Regions from separate parts of the Bradyrhizobium sp. CAR08 genome, predicted to be linked through region 2. Evidence: riboswitches for the same ligand, from Rfam matches in the RefSeq annotation. Region 2 holds a riboswitch; the other holds the start of a gene.
The links. Region 2 has a riboswitch for S-adenosylmethionine ahead of metX (homoserine O-acetyltransferase MetX). Riboswitches for the same ligand answer to the same signal wherever they lie in the genome.
Positions count from the first base shown of each region.

Region 1: it holds a riboswitch for S-adenosylmethionine, as region 2 does, so the genes downstream of both, ACIPUD_RS22260 (O-succinylhomoserine sulfhydrylase) here and metX (homoserine O-acetyltransferase MetX) in region 2, are expected to answer to the same signal.

Region 1 is NZ_JBIXJX010000010.1:218,406-225,880, forward strand. Features, by position in the region: gene ACIPUD_RS22240 (MATE family efflux transporter) at 1-46, opposite strand, end outside; gene ACIPUD_RS22245 (hypothetical protein) at 210-1,259, opposite strand; gene ACIPUD_RS22250 (PAS domain-containing protein) at 1,364-1,792, opposite strand; gene ACIPUD_RS22255 (2'-deoxycytidine 5'-triphosphate deaminase) at 1,970-3,106, opposite strand; SAM riboswitch at 3,187-3,266, shown strand; gene ACIPUD_RS22260 (O-succinylhomoserine sulfhydrylase) at 3,337-4,533, shown strand; gene ACIPUD_RS22265 (SGNH/GDSL hydrolase family protein) at 4,648-5,640, opposite strand; gene ACIPUD_RS22270 (SGNH/GDSL hydrolase family protein) at 5,653-6,432, opposite strand; gene ACIPUD_RS22275 (OpgC domain-containing protein) at 6,432-7,475, opposite strand, start outside.
Region 2 is NZ_JBIXJX010000005.1:134,059-141,533, reverse strand. Features, by position in the region: gene ACIPUD_RS13060 (TIGR02594 family protein) at 1-99, opposite strand, end outside; gene ACIPUD_RS13055 (alpha/beta fold hydrolase) at 299-1,162, shown strand; gene metW (methionine biosynthesis protein MetW) at 1,214-1,876, opposite strand; gene metX (homoserine O-acetyltransferase MetX) at 1,889-3,091, opposite strand; SAM riboswitch at 3,182-3,261, opposite strand; gene ACIPUD_RS13040 (chorismate mutase) at 3,466-4,314, shown strand; gene hisC (histidinol-phosphate transaminase) at 4,349-5,443, shown strand; gene ACIPUD_RS13030 (prephenate/arogenate dehydrogenase family protein) at 5,440-6,378, shown strand; gene ACIPUD_RS13025 (hypothetical protein) at 6,493-7,475, opposite strand, start outside.

The DNA of each region.
Region 1 (7,475 bases), on a different contig from region 2:
GCGGACGCTCTTGTTCATCGACCGGGATTTCGGCGATGTCTGACATGTCCTCTCCGGGCAAAGCGCCATTTCCGGCGCAGCAATGCTTGGGTGTGCCAATGAATTGGTTCGCGCCCAGGGCGCAACAAGAGGCTTGTTAGCACGACGCGCAGCGATTCCTCCTGCGCTAGGTGCAGGCGTGCCCTGCGGCAGCGCGGTGACGCCGTCGTTTACCAGATGCGCCAGAGCAATGGCGGACGGCCGCTCGGTGTCGCGGACAGGTGCACGCCGATGTGCCGGCCGCACCCGGCCGCAAGCCCCTCGAACAACCCCGCCAGCACCTTGGCGCAAGCGGGGTGGTTATCGGCGACGTCTTCCATCAACCTCCAGCTCTGCTGACGGATTTCGAACGTGCCCTCGGATTGCGTCGTCTCAGCCGCATCGTCCTGCGCGACAAACAGCGCTTTGAGGAACGTCGCGAATTCGCTCGCACCGCCGCGACCCATCGACAGCGCCGCAGCGACCTCATCGAAATATTGCATCCCGATCAGCTTGCCCGTGAGGTGCAGAAGATAGCCCGCATCCTCCGGACCGAACAGCTGCACCATCACGGGCGCGGCGGTGCGCACATATTCCATGGCGTAGTTGCGATAGGCTTTTTCCAGTCTCGGCCTTGGCCAGCTTGCGACCGGCAACGCCGGAGCCGCGGCTGCATCGAACAGCGGGGCTTCGAGGTGCCGCGCGAACACGAGGCGCTGGTCGAGCTCGAGGGGCTGGTCATGTTGATAATAGTAGCCTTCGAGCCCGTCCTGGCCGTCGACGCTCTGCTTGGTGCAGACGAACCCCAATCTGGTATCGCCGAGCGCCACGCCGTTGTTGGCGTGCCAGCCGCGCAGCATCGCGCGCGAGACTTCGCCCGGCACGCCGCAGATGGCAGTGCCTTTCCAGATCCAGCGCGGCGGCGGATAGCGGATCCAGGCTTTGCGGTCGCTCTCATACATGTATTCGACGTGCACGCCGCCGATCCAGTTCGAGAGATAGTGATATTGCGCGGCTGCCACGGCGGGCGGCAGATGGCTCAGCCCGAGCTTCTCCAGCCCCGGCAGGAAGCGCTCCTGCTGCTGGCGGCGGAACACGCGAAAGACGAACTCCGCAGCATCTGCCGTGCCGCGACGCGTGACCACGGTGAGGATCAGACCGGTGAAGTAGGCGTGATAGAGATCGGCAACCGCGCGCCAGCGTTTCCATTGAGCTTCCTGCGCGGGGTCTGGTGCGGTCATGTTCGCTCCCGATCGTTGTTCTGATCGAGTGTGTCACTGCATCCGGTGACGGACAAGTTGAGCCGCACGCAGGGAGCCCTGCACGCCGGCGCGCCAATTCCGCATCACGAATTTTGCGCAGGCTTAGTTTGCGAGGCTTTGGCGGCACGCTCGCGCTCGACGCGCTCGGTGACGTCGCGTGCCATCGCCACCGATCCTTGCACCACTCCAGCGGCGTCCCGCACCAGCGCAAAGGTCATCTCGATGTAGAGCTTGCGTCCGTCCTTGTGCAGCGCGCGGGTCAGTGTCGGCTTGCCCGCAAGCTTCATCGCGCCGCTGGCAAGCGCGGCCTCAAAACCTTTCCAGTGCGCGGCGCGCAGATGTTCGGGAATGATCAGGTCGAGATTCTGGCCCAGCGCTTCGTCCGCCGAGAAGCCGAACAGTGCGGACGATGCGCGGTTCCAGCGCATGATCGTGCCGGAGCGATCCGAATAGATCAGCGCGTCGGCGACGTCGTCGAGGATTCTTGCGTCGAGTTCGGATTGATCTGTCATTTCGCCACCTCGGACGTAGCCCGGATTCACTTCCCATCTTGACACAGATTCGGTGTCATCGCCCGACTTGATCGGGCGATCCAGTATTCCAGAGGCGGATGTGATCGAACCAATAGGCTACGGCGTACTGGATGCCCCGGTCAAGCCGAGGCATGACAGCGGAAGGTGAGGCTATCCCTACACCCGGAAATGCTTGCTCAGCTTCAGGCCCTGCGCCTGGTAGTTCGAGCCGATGCGCTGGCCGTACATGGCGTCGGGGCGGGCCAGCATCTTCTCGTAGACGAGGCGGCCGACGATCTGGCCGTGCTCGAGGATGAACGGCACCTCGCGCGAGCGCACTTCGAGCACGGCGCGCGACCCCAACCCGCCGGCGCCGGCATAGCCAAAGCCGGGATCGAAGAATCCGGCGTAGTGCACGCGGAACTCACCGACCAGCGGATCGAATGGCACCATCTCCGCGGCGTAATCGGGCGGCACCTGCACCGCCTCTTTCGACGCGAGGATATAGAACTCGCCGGGATCGAGGATCAGGCTGCCGTCGGGACGGGCCGAGATCGGCTCCCAGAAGTCCTCGACGGAATAGCCGGCGCGGCGATCGACGTCGATGACGCCGGTGTGGCGCTTGGCGCGGTAGCCGACGAAGCCGCCGCTCTTCTCGCCGGAGAGATCAACAGAGACGGCGACGCCGCCGGTGAGGTCGGCATCGTCGATATCGACGAGACGCTCGGTCGCGTGCAGCGCCTCGAGGTCGTCGATGTTGAGGATGGCATCGCCGGTGCGGAAGCGCACCTGGCTCAGGCGCGAGCCCTCGCTGACCAGCACCGGAAACGTCTTCGGGCTGATCTCGGCATAGAGCGGGCCGTGATAGCCGGCACCGATCATGTCGAAGCGGCGGGTGCCGTCGGCGATCACGCGGGTGAAGACGTCGAGCCGGCCGGTCGAGCTCTTCGGGTTGGCGGCCGCGACGATTTCCGGCGGCAGCGCGAGGCTTTCAAGCAGCGGCACGATGTAGACGCAGTTGGTCTCCAGCACCGCGCCGTCGGCGAGGCTGAACTCGTGCAGCTTCAACTCGTCGATGCGCTCGGCGACCGTGGCGCCGGGACCGGGCAGGAAGCTGGCGCGAACGCGATAGGCGATATCGCCAAGACGCAAATCGAGGCTCGCCGGCTGGATCTGGCTTTCGACGAAGTCGTAAGCGGGCAGGATGAGACCGCCCTCCGCCATCGCCGCGATCATGCGGTCGGGCAGGATACCATTGGCGTCGGCGGCGACCGTGAACGTCAACCCGGGGTCCTCATCAGGGATCAAACACATCCCGACATGCGGGAAATATGAGCGTTTTACGGCTATCCGATGGACGTCTTGACGGAAAGGGCATTGCGGAATATGAGCATGACTTATCCCGTGGTGATTTGAGCCGGCCGGCTTGCAGCCACGTTAAATAAGTCGCTAAACAGGCCGGGGACCTCTGTGATCCCGGCCCGTGGAGATATTCCAGGCCGGTTTTTTTGTGACCATTCTCGATGGTCACTTCAGGAGGTCCTATGTCGAAGTCCCCGGCGCCAACCGCCCACTACCGTCCCGAAACTCGCCTGGTTCATTCCGGCACCTTACGCTCGCAATATGGCGAGACGTCGGAGTCGCTGTTCCTGACCCAGGGCTACGTCTACAACAGCGCTGAGGAGTGCGAGGCGCGGTTCAAGGGCGAGGACCCCGGCTTCATCTATTCACGCTACTCCAATCCGACCATCTCGATGTTCGAGCGCCGCATGATCGAGCTCGAAGGCGCCGAAGCGGCACGTTCGGCCGCGACCGGCATGGCCGCGGTGACGACCGCGATCCTGGCGCCGCTCAAGGCCGGCGATCACGTCGTGGCCTCGCGCGCGCTGTTCGGCTCGTGTCTCTACGTCGTGCAGGATTTACTGCCGCGCTACGGCATCGAGACCACGCTGGTCGACGGCCTCGATCTCGACCAGTGGCAGCGCGCCATGAAGCCGAACACCAAGACGTTCTTCCTGGAGAGCCCGACCAATCCGACGCTCGACGTGCTCGACATTCCCGGCATTGCCGAGATCGCGCATAGTGGCGGCGCGCGGCTCGTCGTCGACAACGTGTTCGCCACCCCGATCTGGCAGAGCCCGCTCGCGCTCGGCGCCGACGTCGTGGTCTATTCCGCGACCAAGCACATCGACGGCCAGGGCCGCTGTCTCGGCGGCATCATCCTGTCCTCGGAAGCGTTCATCGCCGAGCACATCCACAATTTCATGCGCCAGACCGGCCCGTCGATCTCGCCGTTCAACGCCTGGGTCCTGCTCAAGGGGCTGGAGACGCTCGCCGTGCGCGTGCGCGCGCAGACCGAGACGGCGGCGCGCATCGCGGACGTGCTGGCGAGCCATCCGAAGATTTCGCGGCTGGTGTTTCCCGGCCGCGCCGATCATCCGCAGGCTGCATTGGTGAAGAAGCAGATGCGCGGCGGCTCGACGCTGGTCGGCCTCGAGGTCAAGGGCGGCAAGCAGGAGGCGTTCCGCGTGCTCAACGAGCTCAAGCTCGCCAAGATCTCGAACAATCTCGGCGACGCCAAGAGCCTCGTCACCCATCCCGCGACCACGACGCATCAGCGTTTGAAGCCGGAGGACCGCGCCGCGCTCGGCATCAGCGAAGGATTCATCCGCTTCTCGGCAGGCCTCGAGCACGCGGACGATCTGATCGAGGATCTGACCGCGGCGCTGGAGAAGGCGTAGCCACGCATTCGACATCGTAGGGTGGGCAAAGCAAGCGTGCCACCATTCACGATCACAGTGCCGCTGGATGGTGGGCACGGCGCGAAGAGCGCGCCTTTGCCCACCCTGCAGCAGCTACATCGGCCGATAGGTCCGCACGTCCGCGGGCACGTTCACGCCGAGCTTGATCTGGCCGACGGAGCGGATGATGTCGTCGCCGAGGAGCTGGGCGAAGCAGGCATAGCCCCAATCGTTCATGTGCAGTCCGTCCGCGATCACGAAACTCTCGACCGGAAGGGATTGCTTCTCGTGCCAGTCGCGCATCACCTCGAAGCGCGGGAAGATACCGACGTGACGGAGCTCGGCGACCTTGCCGAGCAGCTTCACCATCTTGCCGGCGCTCTCGGCGCGCTGGTTGACCGCGGGCGAATATTGCGGATCGACCAGCACGATGTCGGTGCCGCCGGTGGCCTGGATGCGAGCGATGCCGTCCTCGACCAGTTTGGCGGTCTCGCCAGGATCGAGATTGCGCAGCACGGCATTGGTGCCGACCTGCCAGATCACCAGATCCGGATGCACGTCGATCACCTCTTTCTGGAGACGCTTCATCATCTCGGGCGCATCCTCGCCGCCGACGCCGGCATTGACGACGGTGATGTCGGCGGTCGGATAGTGCCGGTGCAGCTGCGCGGCAAGGCGATTGGGATAGTTGAACTCCGGCGAGCTCGCGCCGAATCCCGCGGTCGACGACGAGCCGAACGCGACGATGACGACGGGCTGGCCGGCGACGAGCTTGCCCGCGACATGCGGCAGCGAGCCCATCGCCTTCGAGCCGCCCTTCGGCGACAGGCAGGGCACGCGGCTAAAGATGTCGCCGGCGGATTTCGCGACCTGCTTCACCTTGTCGATGGCGCGCGCCGTGATGCCGCGCTGGTCGGGGGACGTCGCTGCGACGGTGGTCTGGGACGGTGAAGCGGGAGCCGGATCAGCCGACTGCTGCGGGGCCGGTGTTGCCTGCGCGGCCTGCGTCTGCGCGTGGGACTGCGAGGCCGGACTCAGCAACAGCAGCACCGCTGCTGCGGGCACAGCCAGCCATGCCGTCAGGCAAAAAGGGCGGAGAGAACTCATTAACGCTAGACCTCAATTTTGCTGCTGGGCCGGCTCCAGATGGGCAGCGTCGATCAGGAACTGTGCCAACGCCCGGCCAAGGCAATCATGGACCTGCTTCGCCAACTCGGGGCCGCGCGACGGGCTGAATAGGTCGAACTGGCCCTGATCATTCCACTGCCGCATGATCGCGAACCGATCGAACAGCGGAATATCGTGCTCCTGCGCCACCACCCGCATATTGTCGAGGTATGGCGGCACCGAGATCATGGTTTCGGTACGCGGACTGTATTGCAAATTCATCAAGACGACGTCAGCCCCTGCCTTTTGCAACGCAACAACCCCTTCGGTCACCGCGCCACGAAAATCATCGGGATCGATGGCTCGGATAGCATCGACAGTCCCGGTCTGCCAGATGACCAAAGTAGGCGTTTTTGCTTCCATCAGCTTAACGAAGCTGGCAGCCGCCTCCTCGGCCGTTTTCTTGCTCTGTATTTCTACGGAGACGTGCACAATCTCGGACGGCGGCAGCTTGTCCTTCAGGATGGCCTGCATCCGCGCCGGATAAGAGGCGTCCTCGGAAGCCGGAATCGTGGTCGAGCGACTGCCGATGACCAGGATTTCGAGCGGCTTGCCGGCCTTCACGGCATCGGCGACCTTGGGAAGCTGGCTTTCGCTGGTGAGCAGATAGGACGGCACTTCACAGGCTGCGGGCGCGGCTGAAGCAGCCGGCGCAGCATCGTCCGCGCGCGCCGGAGGCGCGGCGAGACCACCGCACAGCAGGATCAGGCTCAGGAAAACCTTCGCCTTCATCAGCCCCCTCCCGCCATATCGGCGCTGCCGACGGCGCTTTTGGTTTTCGAACCGCTCTTGTCAGCCACCCGCTTGTACCACGAAATCAGCCAGGCCATGGCCCACATGATCAGGATTCCGGAGAGACTTATTAGCGCATGCATGACCGGGCCGCCCGAGACTTCGGCCAGGATGAAATGGCCGGCAAAGGCGAGGAAGACGCCGAGACAGAATATCTCCAGGGAATGCGAGCCGCACAGGATCAGCGGCCGCAGCCAGGGCGATTTCAGGCCCGGCCAGTCCCGGGGCAGGACGCGCACGGTGAGCGCGGCCAGCGCCAGGAAATGCGTGAAGCGCAGCACGTCAAGGTCGGCCTTGTCGATCGGATACATCCACTGCTCGAGCCGCTTCGGCATGAAGTGGGAGAGCTGCGGCACATACCAGGTCAGCGTCACGTAGAATGCCGCAACCAGATAGGCGATCGCGATCCACATCGTCACCCGCGAAGCCAGAATGTGCGACATGCGTCGGGCACCCCCGAGCGCGCACCATGCCCCGAACACGAACAGCAATTGCCAGGCGAAGGGATTGAAGGCCCAGAAGCCGTTCGGATAGGCCGACAGATAGAGGTCGTATTCCCAGGTCACCGCGTAGAGCGCGACCGAGAGGCCGAGCGTCACGTCAGGGCGCCACTTCATCAGCCACAGGATCAAGGGCAGCGCCAGCATCAGCACGATGTAGAGCGGCAGCACGTCCATGTTGACCGGACGGAAGCGCAGCAGCAGCGCCTGCACGATCGTGACGTCGGGCTGCTTGAGGAAATCCATGATGCCCATCTCTTCGGTGTAGAGCGGGTTCTCGAACCTGGTCGCGACGTAGGAGATTTCGGCAAGGAAGATCGTGAACAGGAAGACGTGGGCGACATAGATCTGCCAGACGCGCCGCAGGATGCGCGCGGTGGCGACGACGATGCCGGACTCCAGCATCGCCCGACCGTAGACGAAGGCGGCGGTATAGCCGGAGATGAAGATGAAGATCTCGGTGGCGTCGCTGAAGCCGTAATT
Region 2 (7,475 bases):
TCGTGCTGACGCCGGAGAAGTGAAGGCGGCGAACGCCGCGAAGAAAACAGCCAGCGCAACGACACAGCGCGACAGGCGAGACGCAAACAACTCGAACATTCTTCATCCTTCGTTGACACCCCACTTCCCCGTCGGCCCGTGCGGTGGCCGACATCCGCGGGCTGTATCAGTATCCTGATGTGGCGAGAACAAGACGCGGCCCCTAAGAATCTGGACGATGATTAATAAGTGCTACCATCGTATGCGCTGACCGCAGGACGGCATTCCAAAGCCGCAGCCACCTCAGGGAGAAAACCGGATGCCTCACGCCCTCACGAAGGACAATTGTCGACTCTATTTCGAAGAAGCGGGCACGGGCACGCCGATTATTTTTCTGCACGAATTCGCGGCCGACTACACCAATTGGGAGCCGCAGATGCGCTACTTCTCGCGCGGCCATCGCTGCATCACCTATTCCGCACGCGGCTACACGCCATCGGACGTGCCTGATGGCGAGGTCTACGGCTACACGCATTTCTACACCGATGCGCTCGCGGTGCTCGATCATCTGAAGATCGATCGCGCGCACTTCGTCGGCCTCTCGATGGGCGCCTATTCGTCGCTCCAGATCGGGCTCAACGCGCCCCAACGTGCGCTGTCGATGACGCTCGCCGGCGTCGGCTCGGGCTCGGAGATCGAGAACCTCGACGCTTGGCGCCAGCAGTGCCGCGCCAACGCGGAGCAATTCGAGATGCTCGGCTCAGCCGAAGTCGCAAAAGTCACGCGCGAGGCGCCGAGCCGGATTCCCTTCCTGGTGAAGGACCCGCGCGGTCACGCCGATTTTTATGCCGCCCTGGCGCGGCACGACGCCAAGGGATCAGCGCGGACGATGCGCGGCTTCCAGGCCGGCCGTCCCTCGATCTTTACGATGACGGACGCGATCAGAGCGGCCACGACGCCGGCACTCATCATCTGCGGCGACGAGGACGATCCGTGCGTGGGCGCAAGCCTGTTCCTGAAGAAGCATCTGCCGGCGGCAGGGCTCGCCATGTTTCCAAAGTCCGGCCACGTCCTCAATCTCGAAGAGCCAGCGCTGTTCAACGAAACGGTGGAACGGTTCGTCACGCTGGTGGAAGCGGGAAGATGGCCGGTGCGCGACCCGAGGTCACTGGCGGCGCATTAGCGCGAAGGCGTCACCAGGTACTGGGTCGCGTAGATGGGGTAACGGGCCGGCCTACTTCCTGCCGCCCCGCGTCAGCAGAAACACGCCCTGCTCGCCGAACAGATTCCACACCCACCAGGGCATCCGCAGCCGCAGCGGACGGCCGTAGAGGTCGAGCGCCTCGGCACGTTCCATCTTGACGTCGATCGCGTCGCAGAGCTCGACGAAATCCTTGATGGTGCAGAAATGGATGTTGGCGGTGTCATACCAGCTTGCCGGCAGGTTCTCCGTGCGCGGCATGTGGCCGCCGATCAGGAGCTGGAGCCGCATCTTCCAGAAGCCGAAATTCGGGAACGACACGATGGCGCGGCGGCCGATGCGCAGCAAATTCTCCAGCACCACTTTCGGCTGCCGCGTCGCCTGCAACGTCTGCGACAGGATCACGTAGTCGAAGGCGTCATCCGGATAATTCACGAGGTCGGTGTCGGCATCGCCCTGCACCACCGCAAGACCCTTGGCGACGCAGCGGTTGACGCCCTCGCGCGACAGCTCGATGCCGCGGCCGTCGACGCCGCGGGTTTCCAGCAGTTGGAGCAGGTCGCCCTCGCCGCAGCCGACGTCGAGCACCTTCGAGCCCGGCTTGACCATGTTGGCCACCAGCACATGGTCCGCGCGAAAATCACCGGGCTGCCCGGTCGCAAGGCCGCCCAGCGGCAACGCTTCCTGTACAGACATGACTAGCCGTCCTTAAGCATTATTGGCGGTGAGCCCGCGCGCCTTGCCTGCCGATTGCAGGAAGGCGCGGGAGATATCAAGGAATTCGGGCACGTCGAGCAGGAAGGCGTCGTGACCGCGATCGGTCTCGATTTCGGCGAACGACACCCGCGCGCTCGACGCATTCAGCGCGTGCACCAGCGCGCGCGATTCCGAGGTCGGGAACAGCCAGTCGCTGGTGAAGGAGACCACGCAGAAGCGGGTCTGGATTCCCGCGAACGCCTTCGCCAGCACACCGCCGTGGTCGGCGGCGATGTCGAAATAGTCCATCGCGCGGGTCAGATAGAGATAGGAGTTGGCGTCGAAGCGCTCGACGAAGGACGAGCCCTGGTAGCGCAGATAGGACTCAACCTGGAAGTCGGCGTCAAAAGAGAAAGTCGGCAGCTCGCGGTCCTGCATGCGCCGCCCGAATTTTCGATGCAGCGCGGCGTCGGAGAGATAGGTGATGTGCGCCGCCATCCGGGCGACAGCGAGGCCACGATGCGGATGGATGCCTCGATCGGCATAGCCGCCATGGTGCCAGTCGGGGTCGGCCATCACCGCCTGGCGGCCAAGCTCGTGGAACGCGATGTTCTGCGCCGAGTGTCGTGTCGAGCAGGCAATCGCCAGCGCGGAGAACACGCGACTCGGATACGCCGCAGTCCATTGCAGCACTTGCATGCCGCCCATCGAGCCGCCGACGACCGCGAACAGCGTGTCGATGCCGAGCCGGTCGATCAGCATCGCCTGCGCGCGCACCATGTCGGGGATGGTGATGACGGGGAAATCGAGCCCCCAAACCTTGCCGGTCGCGGGATTGATCGAGGCCGGGCCGGTCGAGCCCATGCAGCCGCCGATCACGTTGGAGCAGATGATAAAATATTCGTTGGGATCGAGCGGCCGGCCGGGGCCGACCAAGGTCTCCCACCAGCCGGGCTTGCCGGTGACAGGGTGCACGTTGGCGACGTGCTGGTCGCCGGTCAGCGCATGGCAGATCAGGATCGCGTTGGAGCGATCGGCATTCAGCTCGCCGTAGGTCTGGTAGGCGATCTGGAACGGGCTGAGATCGACCCCGCAGTCGAGCCGCAGCGGCTGCTCCGAGCCGAACTGCGCGACGTGCGAACTCGGATGATCCACCTCGTGCGACCGCTCGTCGGCGGTGATCGCGGGACTCGGAATGGACTGGACGCCAACCATCTGACCATCGACCTCGTTTGCGATCGTAGAAGTGACCGCATTGACATCAGGCCATGAAAAACCCGGCCTGAACGATAGGTTCGGCCGGGATCGAAAGCGTCCCCGGCCTGTTTAGCGAGTTTTTTAACGTGGCTGCAAGCCGGCCGGCTCAAATGACCACGGAACGGGTAAAAACTACCGTCTTGGACGGTTTTCGTCAAGTCACGGCCCGGATCAGCCAAATTCGCCTGTCGCGCCACGGGCGGAAAGGGCCCGATTTCTCTTTGCATTTCTCTTTGCTTTCGCAGCCCCGACTGCCTAATCAGGATATCCATCACAGCGGTGACGGCTCGACTGATCCGCATTGGAACGCCTCTCAGCAGCACCTGTCAGACATGTCCCAACGTCCGCCCGCGCCACCATCACTCCAGGAATTGCGTAAGGAGATCGACGCGATCGACGAAGGCATGCATCGCCTGCTGATGCAACGCGGCGACATCATCGACCGCCTGATCCAGGTGAAGCAGACCCAGGAGGTCGGCTCGGCGTTCCGCCCGGCACGCGAGGCCTCCATGATGCGCGACCTCGTGCAGCGTCATCGCGGCATCCTGCCGCTCGACACGGTCGAGAGCATCTGGCGCGTCATCATCGCGACCTTCACCTATGTCCAGGCCCCGTTCTCGGTCCACGCCGACATCTCGGCGAGCGAGCCGGCCATGCGCGATTCCGCGCGATTCCATTTCGGCTTCACCGTGCCTTACGTCGCGCATTTCAGCGCGCAGGCGGCGGTCGAGGCCGTCGCGAAGTCCAAGGGCGATCTGGCGCTGGTCTCGGCGACCTCGAGCCGCACGCCGTGGTGGCTGTCGCTGGAAGAAGCTGGCGCGCCAAAGATCATCGCGCGGCTGCCCTTCGTCGAGCGCGCCGACCATCCGGCGGCGTTGCCCGTGTTCGCGGTCTCGCGCGTCGCCGACAGCGCGCTGGTGACGGAGGTCGAGACCTTCAGCGTAGGCGTCTCTGGGTGGAATGCGGAGGTCGCGCGCGCCCTGTCGCCGCTCGCCGAGATCGTGGCGGTGCCCGACACCGCCTTCGACGGCGCCGCGCTGCTGGTCTCGGTCACCGCGACAAGCAGCATCGACAAGATCAAGGCTGCCCTGATCGAAGCGGGGGCCTCGGTGCGCTCCACGGCCCTCGTCGGCAGCCACGCAACGCGCTATACGGTGCCCCCGACCGGGTCGAAATCGTAAGTCGCGAACCGCTTAAGCCAGTCCGGAGTTGAAGATGTCCCGCCCCGTGCCGAATCCCGGCATTCTCGATATTGCGCCCTATACGCCCGGCAAGACCCCGGTGGCAGAGCCCGGCCGCAAGGTGTTCAAGCTCTCGGCCAACGAGACGCCGTTCGGGCCCTCGCCGAAGGCGCGCGAGGCGTTCAAGCAGGTGGCGGATCATCTGGAAGACTATCCGGAAGGAACCTCGCGCGTGCTGCGCGAAGCAATCGGGCGCACCTTCGGGCTCGATCCCAACCGCATCATCTGCGGCGCCGGCTCGGACGAGATCCTCAACCTGCTCGCCCACACCTATCTCAGCCACGGTGACGAGGCGATCTCGACCACGCACGGCTTTCTAGTCTATCCGATCGCGACCATGGCGGTCGGCGCGAAGAATGTCATCGCGGCCGAGAAGAACCTCACCTGCGATGTCGACGCCATCCTCAAGGCGGTGACGCCGAAGACAAAGCTGGTCTGGCTCGCCAACCCCAACAATCCGACCGGCACCTATGTGCCGTTCGACGAGGTCAAGCGCCTGCGCGCCGGCCTGCCCTCGCACGTGCTGCTGGTGCTGGACGCAGCCTATTGCGACTACGTCTCGCGCAACGATTACGAGATGGGGATCGAGCTGGTCGCGACCACCGAAAACACGGTGGTGACCCACACCTTCTCCAAGATCCATGGTCTTGCGGCGCTGCGCATCGGCTGGATGTTCGGCCCCGAGCACATCATCGACGCGGTCAACCGCATCCGGGGTCCCTTCAACGTGTCGACGCCGGCCATGTACGCCGCCGTTGCCGCGATCGAGGACACAGCGCACCAGGCCATGTCGAAGCAGTTCACCGAGACCTGGCGCAACTGGCTCGCCGAGGAGATCGGCAAGCTCGGGCTGAAGGTGACGCCGAGCGTCGCCAATTTCGTGCTGATCCACTTCCCGACCGAGGGCAAGACCTCGGACGCAGCCGACGCCTTCCTCACCAAGCGCGGGCTGGTGCTGCGCGGCTTGAAGAACTACGGCCTGCCGCATTCGCTGCGCATGACCATCGGCACCGAGGAGGCCAACCGCCTCGTCGTCGAGGGCCTGCGCGACTTCATGGCCGGACGATGAGCGCGACCCCGCACTTCCAGCGCGTCGCGCTGATCGGCTTCGGCCTGATCGGGGGCTCGATCGCACGCGCCGCGAAGCTCCAGGGCCTGGCTTCCGAGATCGTCACCACCGCGCGCTCGGAGAAGACGCGCGCACGCGTGATGGAGCTCGGCATCGTCGATCAGGTCGTCGCGACCAATGCGGAAGCCGTGAAGGACGCCGATCTCGTCATCCTCTGCATTCCCGTCGGCGCCTGCGGCCCGGTGGCGCAGGAGATCTCCGCGCATCTCAAACCCGGCGCGATCATCTCCGACGTCGGCTCGGTCAAGGGCGCCATCGTCAGGGATATGGCGCCGCACCTGCCGGAAGGCGTCCATTTCGTGCCGGCGCATCCCGTCGCAGGCACCGAGCATTCGGGTCCCGATTCCGGCTTCGCCGAGCTCTTCATCAACCGCTGGTGCATCCTCACCCCGCCGGAGGGCGTTGATGCGGCTGCCACCGATCGCCTGCGCGCGTTCTGGGCGGCGATGGGTGCCAAGGTCGAGATCATGACGCCGGATCATCATGATCTCGTGCTCGCGATCACCAGCCATCTGCCGCATCTGATCGCCTACACCATCGTCGGCACCGCCGACGAGCTGGCGCAGGTGACGGAGTCAGAGGTCATCAAGTTCTCCGCCGGCGGCTTTCGCGACTTCACGCGCATCGCCGCCTCCGATCCGACGATGTGGCGCGACGTCTTCCTCGCCAACAAGGAAGCCGTGCTGGAGATGCTCGGCACCTTCACTGAGGATCTGGCAAAGCTCACCCGCGCGATCCGCCGCGGCGATGGCGAGGCGCTGTTCGACCACTTCACCCGCACCCGCGCCATCCGCCGCGGCATTGTCGAAATCGGCCAGGATTCGGCCGCGCCCGATTTCGGCCGGCCGCATGCGCAGCTCGGCAACAAGCCGTAGCACCGAAGTGGCCCGGATGGAGCGCAAGCGTAATCCGGGACTTCCGTCGCTTGAGGCAGGATTCCCGGATCGCGCTTCGCTCCATCCGGGCTACGAGCCTGCGTGGCTCCGTGACTAGAATGGGTAGTACCGGATCTGCGTCATGACGACGTTGTCGTCGGTCTTCGGCGCGCCGCCGACGCCGGCGAACGCGAACCGTTGCGTGTAGGAATATTGCAGGCCGGCTTTGAGCGTCCCGAAATTGCCTTGGTAGATGGTGTCGTAGATCCCGGCCGTGATCTGCCGAACCTCCCTGGTGTTGCCGTTGCAGGTCGCGCCCGCCGAGTTTTCGGTGAAGCAGCCGGTGTTGTTGTAGAGCGGATTGCCGTAGCCGAACGGCACCGTTCCAACATTGGCGAAATTCGCCTTGGCCTTTTCGAGGCCTGCATAGGAGTAGACATCGAGGCTGGGAGTCGCGTGCCAGATCAGGCCGACGGCGGCCGCCGTGATCGTCAGCGGGAGGATGGTGCCGTCCTGCGCCACCGCCGCGTCGGGGAACGGTGTTGCCGTGAAGCGGCCCAGCACGCCGTGCGAGCCATAGAGCTGAAGATCGAGGGTTTTCGGAATCAGCTCGGCGAAGATGTGTCCACCAAAGCTTCCTGTGTCGTAGGTGTGGTTGGCGTTGTTGAAGCGGTCGGACAACTGGCGGTAGAGCGCCCACCCCTCGACATGCAACTTATAAGGCCCGAGCCTTGGGTCCCAGGCGGCCTTGACCGTGACGTCGGGCACCTGATTCAGGCTGACATTGTTGAGGTTGTTGAAGAAGCTGCCGCCGGGACCGGTCAGATTGACCTGAAGGTTCGGGTTCAGCACGCCCTGCGGTCCGATGGCGGGTGTGCCGACGGCCGGGACATTGCCGCCGAAGAACGCTGTCTGGGCATTCTCGACCGACGCAGCCAGCTTGAACTCTGGTCCGATGTCCTGCCAGACGCGCAGCCCGGGCTGCCGTGCCGCAAGAAATCCCGGAACGGATTCGAAGTCGATCACGCCGGGCGCATCGACGCCACGAGGATCGATGCCGGACTTGGTCGGCGCGTTCAGCGACCAGGATTGCCCGG